DNA from 2 places in the Bacillus sp. CIS52 genome. Region 2 is predicted to be linked to the other one. Evidence: riboswitches for the same ligand, from Rfam matches in the RefSeq annotation. Region 2 holds a riboswitch; the other holds the start of a gene.

Region 1 (11,267 bases), on a different contig from region 2:
GGAAGATGTACAGGACACCTTTACAGATCTCCTGCAAACCATTGTCAATGCAGGTTTTATGGAGGATGATCATACGGTTGACCGCAATAAATTCACGCAGATTGTTAATGAGCGCAACTTTAACCGTGTCAAAGCTCTATATGATGATGCCATTGAAAAAGGGGCGAAAACGGCCTTCGGCGGCATATTCGATGCGCATGACCGCACGATTTCTCCGACCGTGCTGACAAACGTCACGCCTGATATGAAGATCATGCAGGAGGAGATTTTCGCACCGATTCTGCCGATTATGAATTACGAAGATATCAGTAAAGCCGTTGATTACATCACTGACCGAGACAAGCCGCTTGCCTTATATGTATTCAGCCGTAATCAGGAGCTGATCGATTATGTTCTGCAGCACACGACGTCCGGCAACGCTTCTATCAATGATGTCGTCGTTCATTTCACTGACGTTAACCTTCCGTTCGGCGGCGTTAATACGAGCGGAATCGGTTCATATCACGGTGTGTACGGCTTTAAAGAATTTTCTCATGAAAAAGGCGTATTTATACAAGCCTCTAAATAAAAAAAGAATCCGCGCAGATGACGCGGATTCTTTTTTTATTATTTTTTTGCCCCGAATGCGAGCAGTTTCGTATAAGTGCCGACGTAAAGCGTGCCGTCTTCAGCCAGAACCGGGGAGGAAATGACATTGCTGTCTGTTTGATAGCGCCATTTTTCATTACCGTCAGCGTCAACCGCATAGACGTTTTTATCGTCAGAGCCGAAGTACACATTGCCGTCTGCATCAATCAGCGGCGCCGTTCTCACAGGCCCGTCCGTATAGAAAGACCAGTTCATATTACCGGTTTTGCTGATGGAAAACAGTTCGCCGCTTCCGGAACCGATATACACATTGCCGTTATGGTCGATCGCTAATGAAGAGCTGGAGAAACCGTTTAACGGGAACGTCCATTTTACAGCGCCCGTTGATGTATAGGCGTATAAGCTGCCGTCCTGGTTTCCGGCGTAAACCGTGCCGTCTCTATCAATAACCGGATAACCTTTAAACCCGTTGGACGTCGTTTTTGACCATTTCACTTGGCCCGTTCCGGAATTGATCGCGTAAAAGATATTATTGTACGTTGCCGTATACAGCGTGCCGTTTGATGCTAACACGGGAGCGGAGCCGACCACGCCGTTTGTTTTAAACTTCCACTTTTGCGTCCATGTCGAAGGCGACGTCGGTTTAATCGCATAGATATAGTTATCCAGCGTCGACACATACAGCGTGCCGTCAGAACCGATAGCCGCATCGGAACTCGGCGCTCCGCTCAGCGGAACTGAAGTTAAAATGTTTCCGGTTTCTTTGTCGATGAAATACAGTTTTTTATCGTGAGAAGGAAGATAAATGACACCGTTTGTTCCGAGCACCGGAGTCAGCGTATAAGTTGTCCCGAGGTTTTCCGTCACCCATTTCACAGAACCGTCCGGATGATATGCCGTCAGCTTCCCGTCTTTTGATTGAATAAATACGGTGCCGTCTCCGTCAACCGCAGCGCCCGCACCATTTTGAGGGTTGGCCGGGACATTCTTTTCCCATTTTAACGATCCGTCGGCAGTGCTTGTGAACCGGCTTTCCCTTGACCAGTTGAACATCGTCGGAGACATGGCCTGCGCGTCATACCGTCCCGTCAAGAAACCGGATGCCGCATGATTTTGTTTAAATACCGTTTCCGCAGCTTGAGCAGCCGCCGGATGCAGCCATTTTGCCCCCGGCAGCTCAGAAACCGCTCCCAAAGATAAAGCCGCAGCAACCGCAGCGCCGGCTGCCAATGTTTTCATTCGAAGTGAAGCTGTCTTTTTTTTCAATGTAAGTTCCTCCCGTTTCTATTAAAAACTGCTATACCGCTATAATCATACCATAATCATCCTATGAAATATTTGTATTTTAAGTAGATTTATAGAACAAATGTCACATAGACTGCTGCTGATGTTTCGGAGAGGAACGAAACGCGGCAATATACCACACCACATTGACGATAAAAGCCGCGCCTGACCAAACGAAAAGACCGTAATAAAGAGACAGCTCCTGCCCTAAGGAAATGGCGGCCAATAGCGCCACCAACAAGACAGCCGCGCAAATGATAAGCCCGATTCCGCAAAAAACGGCCATGATGATTTTCATGACACGAACACCGAGAACATACATAATGAACGGGACCGCATATATAACAAGGATCTGACCGACGGCGGCCCACATGCCCGCGGAGTTAAAACGATTCGCGTTCGGCCCCGTTTCTGCAAGCGGAGAAAGCGAGACGATGACCGGCAACAGACAAAACATCAGAGCGGACAGCAAGGTCACCGTGACCGTACCTTTTTTCTTTTGATTCATGTGAATATCCTCCTGACAAACACCCGGATTTTTTACCGGTAATCTGATAATATGTTATATTTTAACACGGTTTTTACTTATTTTGAGAAGCGTTTCGTTAAAAAACGAATTTACAAATCCAGAAAAATAGATATAATAAACGTTATGGAACCGATATTGATTCATAAAGCGTTATCCAACAAAACACGAAGTGATATTATGACATGGCTTAAACACCCGGAGGACCATTTTGATGAAAGGCCTTATCTTGAGCAGGGCCTCAGTTTCCGCACCGGAATTTGCGTCGGTGATATTCAGGCAAAGTCGGGGCTTGCGCAGTCCGTCATCTCCAGCTACCTGCTGACCATGCAAAAAGCCGGCCTGCTGGAATCTGAACGAATCGGAAAGTGGACCTATTACAGAAGGAATGAAAAACAAATTAAAGCCTTTGCTGACTATGTTCAGCACCAGCTATAAACATGAAAGGAGGGCTTTTTTTGTTCTAACATATCTATTTTTCTGTATATGTAGTTGTAAAAAGGAGGCATACATAACAATGAAAAAAAGCAGTTCCATCTTCATTCTATTTTTGGCACTAGGGGTTTTCGGGATTATTACGACCGAGATGGGCATTATCGGCGTTCTTCCGCAAGTGGCGGACAGATTTCAAATGGCCGCTTCAAAAGCGGGGTGGCTTGTCAGTATTTTCGCATTCATCGTCGCTGTGTCGGGGCCGTTTTTGACCTTGCTTGCCTCAGGTATAAACCGGAAATACATTCTGCTTTTGGCGGTGCTGATGTTTGCCGTTTCTAATGCGGTCTACGCGTATACGGCGCATTTCAGTGTCATGCTTGCGTTTCGAATCATTCCGGCTTTATGCCACCCCGTGTTCTTTTCTGTAGCGCTTGCGGCCGCGGCCCGCCTTGTTCCCGCCGGCCAATCCGGAAAAGCCGTAACGAAAGTCTTTTCAGGCATCACCGCCGGCTTTGCGTTCGGCGTCCCTTTCACATCCTATCTGGCTGAGCGTCTCTCCCTTGAATCAGCCTTCCTATTCGGCGCGATCGTCAGTCTCATCGCGTTCATGGGCATTCTTCTCTTTTTGCCATCCATGCCGGTCACAGAAAAAATGTCTTTCAGAAGCCAGCTCGGCATCCTTCGCAAACCGGCCTTGTGGCTTAATATCGCTGCCGTTACCTGTCTCTTTGCGGCCATGTTTTCTGTCTACAGCTATTTTGCGGAGTACCTCGGACGGGTGTCCAATATGAACGGCACATGGGTCAGCTTCATGCTGATGAGCTTCGGGGTGATTATGATAGCCGGGAATTTCGTCTTCGGCGCTTTGTTATACAAAAATATGAAAAAGACCGTCATCCTGTTTCCGCTTCTTTATACAGCCGCCTACTTGCTCATATATGGGTTTGGGACGTCTTTCGCACCGATGGCCGTCCTTGTCTTCGTATGGGGCGCCGTTCATTCCGGCGGTCTCATTGTGAGTCAGACATGGCTTACTGCGGAAGCAAAGGAGGCCCCCGAATTCGGCAACAGCCTGTTTGTCTCCTTTTCCAACCTCGGCATCACCATCGGAACGGCGGCGGGAGGCTGGTTTATTTCACATTTGGGAATCCATCAGCTGATGTGGTGCGGCATCATGTTTGCCCTTCTGGCTTTCGGGCTGATCATGGGACGCTTGGCATGGGGAAAGAGGCCGCTCGCAGAAGCTTAAGCTCCGTTGCAAAATCCGGCATGATTACGTATAATATGGCAGATTAAAGCAAGGGAGAGAAAAAGATACATGGAAAGACCGGCAGGATTTTGGGTTCGGTTTCTGGCTTACGTCATTGATCAGATCATCATAGGAATTCCGATTTTTATCATTCAATTTGCAGTCACTTTTTTATTTGCGGCAGGCGTTGCGGCGGCTGACCCCTTCATGACCGAAAATCAGTTTAACATCTCTTTTCTGGTGTTCGGCGTTATCCCGATTCTTGTGAGCTCTTTTGTGATCAGCATCTTATATTTCAGCCTGCTCACAGCCTCAAAGATGCAGGGGACACTGGGAAAAGCATTGCTCGGCCTTAAGGTCGTCAATGAAGATGGCGGACGCGTTTCCATCGGCCAGGCCTTCGGACGCGCTTTCGCTTATATCATATCTAAGGTCATTCTTTATATCGGTTTCATTATGGGTGCCTTCGGAGAGAAAAAAGCGCTGCACGACATCATGTGCAGCACCCGGGTTGTCTATAAATAATATCCTGAAGTCCGGGCCTTTTGAGCCCGGACTTTTTTATGACGGCTGCGCCCGCTTGATGTCAATGCCGCCTTTTCCGTCAGCCTCAATGCGGATCGTCCCGTTCACAATGACAGACAGCGGATGAAACTCCGCATGCTGATCAGAAAAAATCCAGCGGCGCCCGTTCCGCCCTAAAAGCAAAAACGCCCCATCATTGTAATCACCCATAAAATGAAACCCGTTCTCCTTAAGAGGCGCGCCGTCTCTCACCGGTATACCGAAACGCTGCAGCTCCTTCCCCGTCGATACCACCTCGGCAGCCGTCAGATTCACCTCGCCGATATTCAGGACGGACTCAACCGAAAAACGTTCCGCGCTTGCCGGAGATGTGTCTCTCGCGATGAATTCCGCCAGATTGTTGGACGGATCTTTGAAATAAAAGGAACGCGCATGTATATGAGAGAAATACACCTCATCCTCCCCATCTTCCGTTTGAAAAACGACTTTATCCTTTATCCACGCCTTCGCCTCATCAAAACGATTATTCGGAATGTTAAACGCGAAATGATACGCCGGATGAGATTGAGAATCGGCGCGCCTGAATTCCAATTCACTTTCTCCCGCCTTGATTGTAAACGAATCATCGGACTCACCCGCTAAAGAAAAACCCAACACCCTGACGTAGAAGTCTTTCGTCTCCTCTAAAGCACAACTGTACAAAGTAATGTTATTTATTTGCATGATCATACCCCCTTTGGTTTATACTGCCATATAGAGGGGTTGATTCCCACTATTTCGTTTCACCAATTGAGAATCCCCCTTCCGCCCGGCGCTAAACATGATAAACAGCGCCAAACCGCTTATACCAAGCGATTTTTAACGTCTAAAGCAAAAAAAGCAGAAAATAATACCTCATATAGCTTGACAAAAAATAAATGTTATTTAATAATCTATATATAATTAGAATTATTATTGAAAGATAAAGTGAATGCTTTGTCTTTTTAATATATTTTAAAATCACATTTCAGGAGGAAGATATTATGTCTTTAATCGGAAAAGAAGTACTGCCATTCGAAGCAAAAGCTTTCAAAAACGGTGAATTCATCGATGTAACAAACGAAGATTTGAAAGGTCAATGGAGCGTTTTCTGCTTCTACCCAGCAGATTTCTCTTTCGTTTGCCCGACTGAACTTGAAGACCTTCAAGGACAATACGCTGCACTGAAAGAATTAGGCGTTGAAGTATACTCTGTTTCTACAGATACTCACTTCGTACACAAAGGCTGGCATGACAGCTCTGAAAAAATCGGCAAAATCACTTACGCAATGATCGGTGACCCATCTCAAACGATCTCCCGCAACTTCGACGTTCTTGACGAAGAAACTGGTCTTGCTGACCGCGGAACATTCATCATCGATCCTGATGGCGTCATCCAAACAGTTGAAATCAATGCTGGCGGTATCGGCCGTGACGCAAGCAACCTTGTAAACAAAGTAAAAGCAGCTCAATACGTTCGTCAAAACCCAGGTGAAGTCTGCCCGGCTAAATGGGAAGAAGGCGGCGAAACACTTACACCTAGCCTTGATTTGGTAGGTAAAATCTAAGGAGTGCATTCAATTGGTACTTGATGCAAATATCAAAGCACAATTAAATCAATACATGCAGCTAATTGAGAACGACATTGTTCTCAAAGTAAGCGCCGGTGATGATGACACTTCTAAGGACATGCTGGCTCTCGTTGACGAACTGGCTTCCATGTCATCTAAAATTTCAGTTGAAAAAACTGAATTAAACAGAACACCGAGCTTCAGTGTTAATCGTACCGGAGAAGACACAGGCGTTACATTCGCCGGTGTTCCTCTCGGCCACGAATTCACATCATTAGTGCTGGCATTGCTTCAAGTCAGCGGCAGAGCGCCTAAGGCTGATCAAAAGGTCATTGACCAGATTAAGAACATCAGCGGAGAATACCGCTTTGAGTCTTATATCAGCCTGACGTGCCACAACTGCCCTGATGTCGTCCAAGCATTAAACATGATGAGCGTGCTCAACCCGAATATCACTCATACAATGATTGACGGCGCGGCATTCAAAGAAGAAGTAGAAAGCAAAAACATTATGGCTGTTCCGACTGTTTTCTTAAACGGTGAATCTTTCGGAAGCGGCCGTATGACCATCGAAGAGATTCTCGCGAAAATGGGCAGCGGCGCAGATGCGTCTGAGTTTGCCGACAAAGAGCCGTTTGACGTTCTTGTTGTCGGCGGCGGACCTGCCGGCGCAAGCGCGGCGATCTACACGGCGCGTAAAGGCATCCGCACTGGTGTCGTCGCTGAACGCTTCGGCGGCCAGGTACTCGACACCATGAGCATCGAAAACTTCATCAGCGTCAAAGCGACTGAAGGACCGAAGCTCGCTGCAAGCCTTGAAGAGCACGTGAAAGATTATGATATTGACGTCATGAACCTTCAGCGCGCGAAACGCCTTGAGAAAAAAGACCTCTTCGAACTTGAACTTGAAAACGGCGCTGTACTGAAAAGTAAAACAGTGATCCTGTCAACAGGTGCCCGCTGGCGCAATGTCAACGTACCTGGTGAGCAAGAGTTCAAGAACAAAGGTGTTGCATACTGCCCGCACTGTGACGGACCATTGTTTGAAGGCAAAGACGTAGCCGTTATCGGCGGCGGAAACTCCGGAATCGAAGCGGCGATTGACCTTGCAGGTATCGTCAATCACGTGACTGTGCTGGAGTTCGCGCCGGAGCTGAAAGCAGACGAAGTCCTGCAAAAACGTCTTTACAGCCTGCCAAACGTCACTGTGCACAAAAATGCACAAACGAAAGAAATCACAGGCGACCAAAACGTAAACGGCATTACGTTCGTTGACCGTGAAACTGGCGAAGAAAAACACGTTGAACTTCAAGGTGTATTCGTCCAAATCGGTCTTGTGCCTAATACAGAATGGTTAGACGAAACCGTCGAACGCAACCGCATCGGCGAAATCATCGTCGATAAGAGCGGCGCGACAAGCGTTCCCGGCCTATTTGCCGCAGGGGACTGCACAGACGGCCCGTACAACCAAATCATTATTTCAATGGGATCAGGTGCAACTGCCGCTTTAGGCGCATTTGATTATTTGATCCGGAATTAATGTAAAAAAGCCGCCATACGAATGGCGGCTTTTTATGTTATCAGTTAGGGTTTGCCCCGCCAACACATGCTTTTCCTCATCGTTTTGCAGCTTCTCCCACTTTTTCGCCTGCTTTCTATATCATTTGAATTTTAAGGGTAATGTTAACATTACCCTTGTTAAAATAAATATATTCCCATTTATATCTATTACTTTTTCCTTTAATTAGAAAGGGGTTATTTGAATTGCAAAGAAAGTCTTTTACTGACTCATCCATTTTCTTTTTTTTAATTTTTATTTTGGGTGGCATACTTTTTCTTTTAACAAAATGATTCGAGTCTTTTTTAGTTGTTGACTCTCTAATCTATTTATACATAAGGCTTGCTCGCTATTAAGGCCCTATATTCGCCTGGTCAACGAAAGAAAAAGACAGCATACTGCAAGCGGTATGCTGTCTTTTTCGTGAAATTCTGATGACCATTTCATTCATAACCTTTATGTCTTGCTCCCTCTCGCCCGATAGATAAGAAACAGTCCAATAAACCACAGCGGCGTCAGCAGCAAAGCCGGGCGCGTCGCATCCGCAAACAGCATAATCACCAGAATGGCGGCAAACAGCGCCAGCACGGCGTAATTGATAAACGGCGCGAACGGCGCCTTGAAAGACGAGCTTGCGTGTAAGTCCGGACGGGTTTTCCTGTATCTGATATGACAGACAAGAATCACGCCCCACACCCAAATGAAACAAATTGCGCTGATAGTGGTCACGATGCCAAACGCTTCTTCCGGTATCAATTTGCTTAAAAGAGCGCCCGCTGACAGCACAATGACCGATACCCATAATGCGCTGCTCGGCACATGGTTTTTATTCAGCTTCGCGAAACTTGCCGGCGCCTGTTTCGTTTTGCTTAAATTATACAAAATCCGGCTTGTAGAAAACATCCCGCTGTTACAAGCAGAAGCGGCCGACGTTAATACGACAAAATTAATGATTCCCGCGGCCACCGGAATGCCGACTAAGCTGAAGGTTTTCACAAAAGGACTTTCCGCCGCATTCAGCTGCGTCCAAGGGTTAATACATAAAAGAATGATCAATGCCCCCACGTAGAAAAATAAAATACGCAATGGAATTTTATTGATAGCGGACGGAATGTTTTTTTTCGGATTTGATGTCTCCGCTGCCGACACACCCACTAATTCCACACCGACATAGGCGAAGATCACCATCTGGAACGACAGCAAAAAGCCTGAAAACCCGTTTGGAAACAAGCCGCCGTGCTCCCACAGATTCGCCGCTGAAACCGTTCCGGTATGCGTTTTGAACCCAATCACCAGCAAAACCACACCGATGACAATTAACGCGAGAATCGTGATCACCTTAATTAAGGCGAACCAAAACTCCAATTCTCCAAAAATCTTGACCGTTAACAGATTAAGCCCTAATAAAATGAGCAAACAGATTAGTGCAGGAACCCACTGCGGAATGTCAAACCAATATTTCACATATACACCGACGGCGATCACATCCGCCATAGCCGTCATAATCCAGCAAAACCAATAAGTCCAGCCGGTGACAAACGCCGCACGCGGCCCTAAATACGCCTCGGCAATATCCGTTAATGATTGGTACCCCGCTTTAGATAACAGCAGTTCTCCCAGCGCCCTCATGACGAAAAAAAGCGCAATACCTACAATAAAATACGCAAAGATGATAGAAGGACCCGCCAGCTGAATCGCCTTACCGGACCCTAAAAACAATCCGGTGCCGATCGTGCCGCCAATGGCGATCAGCTGCACGTGCCGATTCGACAAGTCCCTCTTTAGCTCTCGCTGTTCCACACCTGACTCCTCCTTACTTTTTGATGAACGACGAGAAAATAAAGCCAATAAAAAAAGAGATTGGATGCCCTCCAATCTCATGGTCATAAGAATATCAAATTATATTTGCGCCGCTGACAATCAACAGCATGCCAAATACATATTCGGTACTCTTCTGTCCTTTTGCCTGAGATTGTGAACCCTTCGGCGCCGCGGTAAACCCGCGGTCTCTCCAGAAGCCGCTCCTGCTGTAGTGCGACCCACAGCAATCATAGCCTGCTACGTATTAAGTTTCCGATAGAAATAACTATCAGCTAACTTTTTATTTTAATGGAAGTTTAATCATTTGTCAATAGGGTGATGAGCTGTCTGCGGAAGGTATATGTTGATGCCTTAAGCGCCGCATTTTCTGTTTTGTTTGTCTCAAAAAGGACTTATGAGGTACTATCATATAAGGTCTAATGATTTAAATATCATGTCATACTTTAAATTCACCTTATCATGCAATGGCTCGTAAATAAAAAGGGGATGGACGAGATTGGAAACCAAATATTTAGATCTGCTCGCACAAAAATACGATTGTGAAGAAAAAGTGGTCACAGAGATCATTAATCTGAAAGCGATACTGAACCTGCCGAAAGGAACCGAGCATTTCGTCAGTGATCTGCACGGAGAGTATCAGGCATTCCAGCACGTGCTGCGGAACGGTTCAGGAAGAGTCAAAGAGAAGATCCGCGATATTTTCAGCGGCGTCATTTACGATAGAGAAATTGATGAACTGGCAGCTTTGGTCTATTATCCGGAGGACAAACTGAAGCTGATCAAACATGACTTTGATACGAAAGAGGCATTAAACGAGTGGTATAAAGAAACGATTCATCGGATGATTAAGCTCGTTTCATATTGTTCTTCCAAGTACACCCGCTCTAAATTGCGCAAAGCGCTGCCTGCCCAATTTGCTTATATTTCCGAAGAGCTGCTGTACAAAACAGAACAATCCGCCAACAAAGAACAATATTACTCCGAAATCATAGAACAGATCATCGCGCTCGGCCAAGCTGATAAGCTGATCACCGGGCTTGCTTACAGCGTGCAGCGATTGGTAGTCGACCATCTGCATGTTGTCGGCGATATTTATGACCGGGGACCGCAGCCGGACAGGATTATGGAAGAACTGATCAACTATCATTCAGTGGATATTCAATGGGGGAATCACGATGTTCTCTGGATAGGCGCCTATGCCGGTTCCAAAGTATGTCTGGCCAATATTATCCGTATCTGTGCCCGCTATGACAACCTGGACATTATTGAAGACGTCTACGGCATCAATCTGAGACCGCTATTGAACCTTGCCGAAAAATATTATGATGATAACCCGGCTTTCCGCCCAAAAGCAACCGAAAACAGACCGGAAGATGAGATTAAGCAAATCACAAAAATCCATCAGGCGATCGCGATGATCCAATTCAAGCTTGAGAGCCCGATTATTAAGAGACGGCCGAATTTTAATATGGAAGAACGGCTGTTACTGGAAAAGATTGATTATGACCGCAATGAAATCACGCTGAACGGAAAAACGTATCAACTGGAAAACACCTGCTTTGCGACGGTGAATCCCAAACAGCCCGATCAGCTATTAGAAGAAGAAGCAGAAGTCATGGACAAGCTGCTGTTCTCTGTCCAGAATTCCGAAAAGCTGGGCCGCCATATGAATTTTATGATGAAAAAAGGCAG
Region 2 (11,267 bases):
CGTTTTGAAATCTACCATACGATGATAAGGAAAAGAGTGAACGGAAAAGGCCACGTGCCGATCCTGCATCATGCGGCATCTTTAACGGCTGGTGTGAAAAACGGCCTGCTTTTATTAGAGATCTCAAGCGATACAGGTAAAAAGAATCAGGCAGCTATTCCGGTTTACAGCTCTTTAAAAGGTGATTAAATGTACAAATCTGACGGGTTTATATATCCAGCGGTTCTGTTTGTTTCTGCCGCGGTTTTACTTGTCATCAGCTATACTTCAACTGATTTCATCACCCGAAAAACCTTTGCAAAAGAGGCCGGGGAGTACTGGATCGGTGAGAACCTGCTTCAAAACGGCGCGCTGCTGTCAAGCCGTCATGTGATACAGGGACAAAAGGACCGAACCGATACACATCGTTTTCCGTACGGAACCGTTTCCTTTCAGATCACCGAAAGCGATAACCCGGAAGCGGTTCAGGTTACAATTCAGGCGGAAACAGCGTCAGGGACGAGACGGGAGGTTCACCTTTTGTTCAATCAGAAGAAGAAACAGCTGATTCAATGGACAGAAGTATAAAAAAGAGGCGGCGGGACAACACTTCATAGTAAAGACAGCAATATGAGGTGAGAGCCGTGAAAACAAACGATTATGTAAAATATATGACTGAGCAATTCGTTAAATATTTCGATACGCCGAAACAGGAACGGAAAGAGCGAAAAGAAGTGCGGAAAGAAAAGAAAGTGCCGGCTTCCCAGCACTGGTTCGGAATATTGCCGTATGGTTTTAAGCTGTGGATGCAGCGGAAAAAATAAAGTGTAACACACGAAGGTCCTCCTGATACAGGAGGGCCTTTATTGGTATTCCTCAATGACGGCAATTTTATTTACTTTTTGGCTGTAGGGATTAAAAGAAATCGTAACAAACACACCAAATTCTTTAGCGCCTTCCCGCAATGTCAGGTGGTATTGTTTTACCGCTTCATCTGTTCTTTTACGGTCCCACACCTTTTGAATAAATAACGTTTGAGCGAGCGGATATCTTTTTTTAGCTTCTTTTTCCGCGATTTTTTCCCATTTTGATTTATGGTGAAAAGCATAATAAGGCGCCGCTTCCGCCTGATCCATTCCTGAAACCCCGAAAACAAGAAGAGAAAGGCAAATCAGACTTTGTTTGATCATCATTCTTCGTCCTTTCGCTGTATATGATTTCCAATTTGTTCTGAACACTTCATTATTTTCTCACATTTTATTAGAAAAAATTCCAAAAAGGTGTGTAATTTGGAGCAAAACGATGTTTTTAAAAGATTATATTCTTAAAAACGAACAATTTGACCGTTTTTGACATTTTTCAAGACGATAAACCTTGATTATACTTTGTTTGTGCAGTTCTTTAAAAAGAACGATTGTTATATTTATTAACAGTTTTACAGGGGGTAAGGCATGTTCCGATTGTTGCGAATGGAGAAAAGGGATAAGGGGAGATGGAGGATAATGCTGTTTTTGCGGCTTTCATTCATTTTCTGCCTGTCCGTGACGATATGTGCTCAGTTTACGGGTGACACGAGTTCCTCCTTTAATGATGTGAAAAGCTTCAGTCTTCCGGTTCAAACGTGCGGAGATTTTCGATATACAGATGACAATTGCCGTTATGACGAACGCTGGGATCAAAGTGATTTACATATAACAAATCAAACTGATACGTCGGGCGCCGTGTGTGCGCCGCTTCAACTCTATGCCGAGCTGGAGAATAAGGGAAAAGAGCGGACTGTTTCTGACTGGAGGTGGGAACTCCATAAAATCGCCTCTCAGCAACAGCCTCTGCAAAACGGAAATGTTGTGGATAAAGGGCTTATTACTGATAAAAAAAGCAAAACGATTTATAAAATTGAGTCAAAGCGGGCCCTGCAGCCAGGCATATACGCATTCAAGGTTTACAAGCCTGAAGGGTATCCTGCGAATGATGAAAAGTATGAGTGGTCAAAACCGATGAAGCTTGTCAAATGCCAGGAAAAGGCGACGGCTTCCGATCAGAAGAAAACAGAAAAACAACCGGCTGAGCCGGTAAAAGAAAGCGGGGAAGAACATGAAAAGAACGCTGAAACTGATCAGTAATATTTTGTATGCCGTCATTTTCAGTTTGATTATTGTGCTGACTTTAACGGTGATCTCGACCCGGGCTTCCGGCGGTGAGCCGGCCATCTTCGGCTATACGCTGAAATCCGTGCTGTCGGGTTCAATGGACCCGGAATTTAAGACGGGTTCGCTCATAGCGGTAAAGAAAATTTCTGACGTGAATGATTTAAAAAAAGGCGATGTCATCACTTTTACACAAAATGACGGATCAGCCGTAACACACAGAATTATCGGGATCACAAAAAAGGGCGGGCACCTGATGTTTGAGACAAAAGGAGACCATAATGCCGCTCCGGATGCCGCTCCTGTTCAAGCTGAAAACGTGGTGGCTCAGTATACGGGATATCAGCTTCCGTATGCGGGATATGTCATACATTTGGCAAGCCAGCCGATCGGAACGGCGATTCTGCTAATCGTTCCCGGCGTCATGCTTTTGATTTACTCAATCACAGTTATTGTCAGCGCTCTCCGCGATATCGAGCGGAAGACGAAAGCGTTGGAAGAACATGCGAAAAACGGGACGATGTCCACATGAATACGGTTGCAACCTGGCGACAGGATTTGATAACAAAAAAGAAAAAATAGGGGGAATACAAACATGGGTATGAAAAAGAAATTAAGCTTGGGCGTTGCCTCAGCCGCACTCGGTTTAGCATTAGTGGGAGGAGGCACATGGGCCGCATTTAATGATGTGAAGTCGACGGACGCTACATTTGCGTCAGGAACACTTGATTTATCGGCTAAAGAACAATCAGCCAATGTCAATTTATCAAACTTAAAACCAGGTGATAAATTGACGAAAGATTTTGAATTCAGAAATAATGGTTCGCTTGCCATTAAAGAAGTGCTGATGGCATTGAATTTTACTGACTTCAAAGGAGCGAAAAAAGGAAACGAATCTGCGGAAGATTTCCTCAGCCAGTTTGAAATTACGGTTCTGACAGTCGGCAAAGAAGGCGGCAACGGCTATCCTAAAAATATCATTTTGAAGGCAGCCAGCCTGAAAGACTTATACTTAATGTCAACAAAACAGGATAAAGCAGCTGCCGAAGCGATCAGCAAACACATTGATCCGAAATTCTTGAGTGCAAGCGGAAAAGTCAATGTGGCAACCATTAACGGCAAGACGGCGCCTGAGTATGACGGAGTTCCGAAAACGCCTGTTGATTATGATCAGGTGCGGATGGAAATCCAATTTAAAAATGATACCGCAAAAGGTGCGGACGGACTGAGTGTCCAAAACAAATTCCAAGGCAATGCGATTTCTCTTCAATTCTCTTTTGAAGCGACGCAATGGAACGGCTTGACCATTACAAAAGATCATACGGATAAAGACGGTTACGTGAAGGAAAACGAAAAGGCTCACAGTGAGGATAAAAACTAATCCGAACGTCGGGCAGATAAAAGAGGAGTTGTGCACATATGGCGGCACTACTCCTCTTTTTGCGATTTTCTCCATTTTTGATAATCTAAAAATTCACGAAATTGTTTTTTTGATACCCCGGATGTCATCGCATCACGAACTAATTTCTCCCATTCACTATCTAATTGACCATCGTATTCGGTTTCATGTTTTTCATCAAGTAAAGTATGAACCGAGACGTCCAGAACAGCGGAGACTTTTTCTAGAAATTGAATGGAGGGGTTCGTCTGTAAATTTCGTTCTATTGAGCTTAAATAAGACTTCGCTACCCCAGCTTTTTCAGCTAGTTCTGATAGTGAGTAGCCTTTTTCTTTTCGGTATTGTTTAATACGCTGGCCAATCAATGTCATCACCTTCCTTGTGATATTATAGCACATTCAGAAAGGATTTACGGTATGACTTCTGGCGGCCTGGATATGTTGAGAAGACTTTTTATGCGAATGCAGGTATTTGCGTATTTCTTCCAGGCTGATATTTGCTTTTTGAGCTTCTAATATCAGCTCAACCCATTCCTTATCTAATTGCGAAAATTCCATTTTTGCATTTTTCATGCATTTTCTCCTCCTAAAATACTTGTTTATGTATTTCAGCCAATCCGCCCATGACCTTATCTTTACATGTCTGGAAGTGATTCATCGCATGCGAAACGCCAGAAATTTTTTCTATATACTTTTATTATAATATAGAATTTCCAGAAAAAACGGGAAAGGTGTCGAATGGATAACGCTTATCCAGAAAAATTACTTTGCAGGAAAAATAAACCGCCGTTTTCAATCTGAATATGAATTTTCGGCTGATATAAGGCTTTCAGCGCTTGTTTTTCCAAATGGTATTCCTCAGGTTTTTCTTCTGTCTGCTCATAAAACTGATCGAGCAGCCTGAGGTCCTTTTTCCATCTGGCGATCGCGCTGTCGGCCCAGTCTGACGGCTCTTTGGCGGCAGCGTCTTTTAAGTAATGCTCCATCCTTTTAATTCCGCTTTCCGGCTTAATCATCGGCGATATGGTAAAGCAATAGTCTGATATTTGTGATGTCATCGGCAGAGGTGCAAGCTTCTGCTGAAATCCCTCAACGATTGTTCCAGAAACAAGATGCAGGCCTAAAGACAAAAGTCTGTCTTTTTTCATGTCGGATTGGTATGAAATCACTACATTTAATCCAAGCCAGGGCTGAAGCGGCACTCTGGCTCCGGCTGATACAATTTTCTCATATATTCTTGTAAATCTCCCATTTTGTTTAACTGCTTGAAAGATTTGAAAGAGGCGCGGGGCTCCAAAGTAAATAAACTCGCCGTCCATATCCTCCGGAGCCGTTTCTTTATCAGTGATGAACGTAATCTTCATCGGGTTCGGTTCGCCGCCCGTTTTTTCACGCCAATGCCAATAAAACGGGCGGTTCATAATTTGTTTGTCCATCTCGACCGTCAACTGAACCGTCATAAAACCCGGCCCGTGTTCAGTAATCGGGCAGTGGTTCGCTTCAAAAAAGCGCAGTAAAAATTGGTGAACTTCCTGCTGTCTCATGTCGCGCTTCCTCCTTTTAGATTAAGAGCCTTTTTTTCTGGCGGGTTTTTCCGTACCATACGATAAGAAAGAGGTAAGGTTGTCCATTTTGATCCGCATTTCTTCCTCTGTCAGCGAGTGGCATAAAATATCATGTAAATGATCTTCAAAATTGCTCACTTTGATTTTTGTTAAAATGTCATCTAGTTCTCCGACGACATTTTCAAATAAATGAATTTTGTCATACAAGAGTTTTAAGATATGCTCTTCCACCGTATGTTTTGTCGCCATATTGTAGATGTGGACATCTCTTTCCTGACCGAGTCTGTGAATCCTTCCGATTCTTTGTTCAAGCCGCATCGGGTTCCACGGAAGGTCATAGTTGATAATATGGTTGCAAAATTGCAGGTTGATCCCTTCCCCTCCGGCTTCTGTAGCGATCAGGACCTGCACTTTGCCGCGGAAGAGATCCTTCATCCAGTCTTTTTTCCCGCGCTTAAATCCGCCTCTGAACGGAACGGAGCTTATGCCGTTCTGCTGGAGGAACCATTGTAGATAAATCTGTGTCGCCCGATACTCAGTAAAAATAATGACCTTGTCATTAATCTTTTTAATTAAGTCAACAACTTGAATCGCTTTTGAGTTTTGCGTGACTTGATTGATGCGGTCCATTAAATTGGCGATCGTCTGTTCATCGAAAGCGGGCGCTTGTTTGTCTTTTTGATCAAGCATTTTTTTAAGCGTCATATACACGGCTTCCCTGCTTGAACAGCACTCCCGTTGCAGCGTCATAATGGAAAATGCGCTTGCGGGCTTTTCTGTGCCGTTTTTCAGTGCGTTAATGTCATCGTAGAGCGCCTGTTCCGTCGGTGAAAAGGTGATCGGCACTGTTTCCACGTGTCGCTTCGTCCATGTAAGCCCTGTGTCGCTCCGTGTGTTGCGGATCATCACTTTATTGACGAGCTCTTTCAAATGCTCATGAGCGTCAATCCCGTCCTTTTGATTGAACGTTTCTTGAAATCCGCTTTCATTTCCTAAGTGGCCGGGTTTTAACAGTGACACTAAATTGAAAATTTCTTCGATCCGGTTTTGAATCGGAGTCGCCGTCAGAAGCAGGCAGTATTTCTTCACAAGACTTCTCGCAAATTCATAATTTTTCGTTTTGCTGTTTTTGAGCTTATGCGCTTCGTCAATAATGACGAGATCATACGGAATCGAAAGCACAATCTCCTTGTGAGGCGAACGCTTGGCCGTATCAATAGAAGAAACGACGATATCGCACTGTTCCCACACATAGCTTTTTTTCTGTTCAACAGCGGGTATTAAAAACTTCTCCTGAAGCTCTTTCACCCACTGGGACACGAGTGATGCCGGCACAAGAATCAGGATTTTTTTGGCCAGCCCGCGAATCATGTATTCTTTTAAAATCAGTCCCGCTTCGACCGTTTTTCCGAGCCCCACTTCATCAGCCAAAATCGCTTTGCCGTTCATTTTTTCAACGACTTTCTGCGCGACTTCAAGCTGATGGGGAAGCGGAGTGAAATCAGGCAGGTATAAAGGAGCCCTTAACCCTTCGAATTCAGGAATGGCAAGGGTCTGCTGGACTTCAGCCGACAGTTTGTACATCTCCCAATTTGACCAGGGGCCGTCGGTTTTCAGCCGCTCAGAAAACTCTCCCGGCCAGTTTGCATCAAATATGATCTCTGCTGTCATATGTAACAAAACCGCCTTTCTTTTAAAAAACTGATTTATCATCATTTTTGTTGCCGGACGTAAGTGAGGGTGGTAGGATATAAGTAATCATTTCACTAAAAGATATTGCTTTAGTATGTCCATAACAATTGGTAAATATGAGCGAATGACAGCAAGGGGAGAGACTCGGACGAAAAATGTGCATCCGGGCGCCGAAGGAGCAAACTGCGGAGTGAATCTCTCAGGCAAAAGAACTCTTGCTCGACGCAACTCTGGAGAGTGTCTGCGATTTGAAGCAGCAGACCACCAAAGGGGACGTCTTTATGATGTTTTCATAAAGTAAACTTTCAGGTGCCGGGACAGAGAAACCTTCATTTTCATGAGGTGTTTCTCTGTCCTTTTTTATATGTCTTTACAATGCGCCAATGACTGAAGGGGGAAGATGATGCTGAAACGAACACCGCTTTATGACGTGTATAAAGAATACGGCGGAAAAACGATTGATTTTGGAGGATGGGAGCTGCCGGTTCAATTTTCTTCTATTAAAGAGGAGCATGAAGCCGTCCGCACAAAGGCGGGTCTGTTTGATGTATCCCATATGGGAGAAGTCGAAGTCTCCGGTAAAGACGCCCTGTCTTTTCTGCAAAAAATGATGACAAATGACGTTGCCGATTTAAATCCGGGAAGCGCCCTCTATACCGCCATGTGTTATCCTGACGGCGGTACGGTCGATGATTTGCTGATCTATCAGAAAAGCGAGAGCTGCTATCTGCTTGTGATTAACGCGTCCAATATTGAAAAAGACATCGCTTGGCTGACAGAACACGCGGAAGGGGATGTCACGCTGATGAATCAGTCTGACGGGATTTCACTGCTAGCCGTTCAGGGGCCGAATGCTCAGGCGGTTCTTGCGAAGCTGACTGAACGTGATTTGTCTTCCTTAAAACCGTTTACGTTTATTGATGGAGCGGACGTTGCCGGCCGCCAAGTTCTGCTTTCAAGAACAGGCTATACCGGTGAAGACGGGTTTGAACTCTATTGCCGAAATGAAGATGCGGTGCATCTATTTAAGGAGATTCTTACAGCGGGAGAGAATGAAGGAATCGTTCCGTGCGGCCTCGGCGCGCGTGATACGCTGAGATTTGAAGCGAAGCTCGCTTTATACGGTCAGGAATTGACGAAAGACATTACACCGATTGAAGCCGGGATCGGATTTGCCGTAAAACACAAGAAAGATTCTGATTTTTTTGGGAAGTCTGTATTGAGTGAACAGAAAGAAAAAGGAGCTCCGCGTAAGCTGGTCGGGCTTGAGATGATTGAAAAGGGGATTCCGAGACACGGATACGCCGTGAAAAAAGACGGTGCCCTGATCGGGGAAGTCACGACAGGCACACAATCCCCGACGTTAAAGAAAAATATCGGCCTTGCCTTAATCAAAACGGAATTCAGTGGAATTGGAACGGAAGTCGAAGTGGAAATCCGCAAAAAAACGGTAAAAGCAAAGATTGTCCGCACGCCGTTTTATAAACGCCCAAAACAGAGCTGAAAAAGGAGAGTCATATGAAGCATCGATATTTGCCCGCGACAGAACAGGATAAAAAAGAAATGCTGAAAGCCATCGGCGCAGATTCAATTGATGAACTGTTTGCCGATATTCCGGAAGATGTGAGGTTTCAAAAAGACTACCAAATTAAAAAAGCAAAATCAGAAACAGAGCTGACGAGAGAGCTGACAAAGCTTGCGGCGAAAAATAAGGACGCTGTTACATATGCATCTTTTCTGGGGGCAGGAGTGTACGATCACTATCAGCCGGTTATCGTCGATCATGTGATTTCCCGGTCAGAGTTCTACACGGCATATACGCCTTACCAGCCTGAAATTTCACAAGGAGAGCTGCAGGCGATTTTTGAATTTCAAACGATGATTTGCGAGTTAACAGGTATGGATATTGCAAACTCCTCCATGTACGACGGGGGAACGGCGCTGGCAGAAGCGGCGATGCTTGCATCGGGACATACGAAAAAGAAAAAAATCGTCATTTCCGCAGCCGTTCATCCGGAATCACGGGATGTTCTGAAAACATACGCAAAGGGCCAATATATTGAGGTTGTAGAGGTGCCCGCGAAAAACGGCGTCACAGATCTTGAAGCATTGGAACATGCCGTTTGTGATGAGACGGCCGCCGTGATCGTTCAGTATCCGAACTTCTTCGGACAAATTGAGCCGTTAAAGGACATTGAGCCGCTCGCACATAAAGGGAACAGCCAGCTGATTGTTTCTTCTAACCCGCTCGCCCTCGGTATTTTGACTCCGCCCGGAGCATACGGAGCTGATATCGTCGTCGGGGACGCGCAGCCTTTCGGCATACCTGCGGCGTTCGGCGGCCCGCACTGCGGCTATTTTGCAGTAACGAAAAAACTGATGAGAAAGGTGCCGGGCCGGCTTGTCGGCCAAACGGAGGATGAAAACGGGCGGAGAGGTTTTGTTCTCACCCTTCAGGCGCGCGAGCAGCATATCAGAAGAGACAAAGCCACCTCTAACATCTGCTCAAACCAGGCGCTGAATGCGTTAGCAGCTTCAGTCGCGATGACGGCGCTCGGAAAAAACGGCGTCAAAGACATGGCCCGCCAAAATATACTGAAAGCCGATTACGCGAGACGCCAAGCGAAAAAAGCCGGCTTGCACGTAGCATTCGACGGCCCGATGTTTAATGAATTTGCCGTCAGGCTGAACCTCCCCGTCAAGGAAGCAAACCGGCGGCTCCTCAATGACGGCATCATCGGCGGATATGACTTAGGCCTTGCGTATCCGGAATTGAATCAGCATATGCTCATTGCCGTCACAGAGCTGAGAACAAAAGAAGAGATCGATTCGCTTATTGCGGGATTGGGGGATCAACATGAATAATCAAGATCAGGCGCTTATTTTTGAAATGTCCCGCGAAGGGCGTATCGGTTACAGCCTTCCGGAGCTTGATGTGCCGGAAACAGAGCTTGAAAGCCTTCTTCCCGGTGACTACATCCGCGATGAAGACGCAAAGCTGCCGGAAGTATCAGAGCTTGATATTATGCGGCATTATACCGCTCTTTCCAGAAGAAACCACGGAGTTGATTCAGGTTTTTATCCGCTCGGCTCCTGTACGATGAAATACAATCCGAAATTAAATGAAAAAATTGCCCGGTTCCCTGGCTTTTCCGCCATTCACCCGCTTCAGGACGAGGACACGGTTCAGGGGGCGCTTGAGCTTTTATACGATTTAAGCGGACATTTGGAGGAAATTACCGGCATGGACGAGGTGACGCTGCAGCCTGCCGCGGGCGCTCACGGCGAATGGACCGGCCTGATGATGATCCGCGCCTATCATGAAGCGCGCGGGGACTTCGGACGGACGAAGGTCATTGTCCCTGATTCAGCTCACGGCACGAATCCGGCATCCGCTACGGTCGCCGGTTTTGAAACGATTACCGTCAAGTCGAATGAACACGGACTGGTTGACATTGAAGATCTGAAAAGAGCGGTAAATGAAGAAACAGCGGCGCTGATGCTGACGAATCCGAACACCCTCGGATTATTTGAGGAAAACATTACGGAAATGGCTGAAATCGTCCATCAGGCCGGCGGAAAACTTTACTATGACGGAGCGAATTTAAATGCCGTTTTAAGTAAAGCAAGACCGGGAGATATGGGGTTTGACGTCGTTCACCTTAATCTGCATAAAACATTTACCGGGCCGCACGGCGGGGGAGGACCGGGTTCGGGGCCGGTCGGAGTAAAAAAAGAATTCATTCCGTATCTGCCGAAACCCGTTCTCACGAAAAAAGAGGGCCGTTTGACTTTTGACGATGACCGCCCGCAATCGATCGGGCGCGTAAAGCCTTATTACGGCAACTTCGGCATTAATGTCAGAGCCTACACGTATATCCGTTCTATGGGGCCTGACGGCTTAAAAGCAGTGACCGAAAACGCGGTTTTAAATGCAAATTATATGATGAGAAGACTCGCGCCTTATTATGATCTCCCGTATGATCGTCATTGCAAGCATGAATTTGTGTTATCGGGAAGAAGGCAGAAAAAGCTCGGCGTAAGAACGCTTGATATCGCTAAACGGCTTTTAGATTTCGGTTATCACCCGCCGACTGTGTATTTCCCGCTAAATGTTGAAGAAAGCATCATGATCGAACCGACGGAAACGGAATCCAAGGAAACGCTTGATGCGTTTATAGATGCGATGATTCAAATTGCGCGGGAGGCGGAGGAATCGCCTGAAATCGTTCAGGAGGCGCCGCATACCACGGTAGTCAAAAGAATGGATGAAACCAAGGCCGCAAGAAAGCCGGTTTTAAAATACGAACATACATCTGAAGGGGTGTAAAAAAAAGAGCTTCCGTATAAACGGAAAGCTCTTTTTCATTATTGGTTCTTTGCTTTAATTTTTCCGCCCCATTTTTTAAATCCGCCTTTCAGGTTGTAAATATCCTTGCAGCCGTGTTTGCGGAGCGTCTGTGCCGCGCGGCCGCTGCGGACATTG

Evidence for each region. Region 2 has a riboswitch for glycine ahead of gcvT (glycine cleavage system aminomethyltransferase GcvT). Riboswitches for the same ligand answer to the same signal wherever they lie in the genome.
Region 1: linked by a shared signal. The riboswitch ahead of ACH32G_RS05435 (amino acid permease) and the one ahead of gcvT (glycine cleavage system aminomethyltransferase GcvT) in region 2 are both predicted to bind glycine.

Annotation. Positions count from the first base shown of each region.
Region 1 covers NZ_JBIUFR010000001.1:1,145,761-1,157,027, reverse strand. The annotation lists gene ACH32G_RS05480 (aldehyde dehydrogenase family protein) at 1-568, shown strand, start outside; gene ACH32G_RS05475 (outer membrane protein assembly factor BamB family protein) at 607-1,827, opposite strand; gene ACH32G_RS05470 (DUF5391 family protein) at 1,958-2,380, opposite strand; gene ACH32G_RS05465 (ArsR/SmtB family transcription factor) at 2,525-2,836, shown strand; gene ACH32G_RS05460 (MFS transporter) at 2,916-4,082, shown strand; gene ACH32G_RS05455 (RDD family protein) at 4,152-4,607, shown strand; gene ACH32G_RS05450 (VOC family protein) at 4,644-5,330, opposite strand; gene ahpC (alkyl hydroperoxide reductase subunit C) at 5,630-6,193, shown strand; gene ahpF (alkyl hydroperoxide reductase subunit F) at 6,207-7,736, shown strand; gene ACH32G_RS05435 (amino acid permease) at 8,211-9,554, opposite strand; glycine riboswitch at 9,699-9,779, opposite strand; gene fbp (fructose-1,6-bisphosphatase) at 10,072-11,267, shown strand, end outside.
Region 2 covers NZ_JBIUFR010000002.1:471,523-482,789, forward strand. The annotation lists gene comGF (competence type IV pilus minor pilin ComGF) at 1-189, shown strand, start outside; gene comGG (competence type IV pilus minor pilin ComGG) at 190-567, shown strand; gene ACH32G_RS12345 (YqzE family protein) at 624-803, shown strand; gene ACH32G_RS12350 (DUF3889 domain-containing protein) at 843-1,172, opposite strand; gene tapA (amyloid fiber anchoring/assembly protein TapA) at 1,431-2,102, shown strand; gene sipW (signal peptidase I SipW) at 2,074-2,658, shown strand; gene tasA (biofilm matrix protein TasA) at 2,722-3,507, shown strand; gene sinR (transcriptional regulator SinR) at 3,555-3,890, opposite strand; gene sinI (anti-repressor SinI) at 3,924-4,097, opposite strand; gene ACH32G_RS12380 (YqhG family protein) at 4,274-5,068, opposite strand; gene ACH32G_RS12385 (DEAD/DEAH box helicase) at 5,090-6,760, opposite strand; glycine riboswitch at 6,906-7,006, shown strand; gene gcvT (glycine cleavage system aminomethyltransferase GcvT) at 7,185-8,285, shown strand; gene gcvPA (aminomethyl-transferring glycine dehydrogenase subunit GcvPA) at 8,300-9,646, shown strand; gene gcvPB (aminomethyl-transferring glycine dehydrogenase subunit GcvPB) at 9,639-11,111, shown strand; gene ACH32G_RS12405 (rhodanese-like domain-containing protein) at 11,150-11,267, opposite strand, start outside.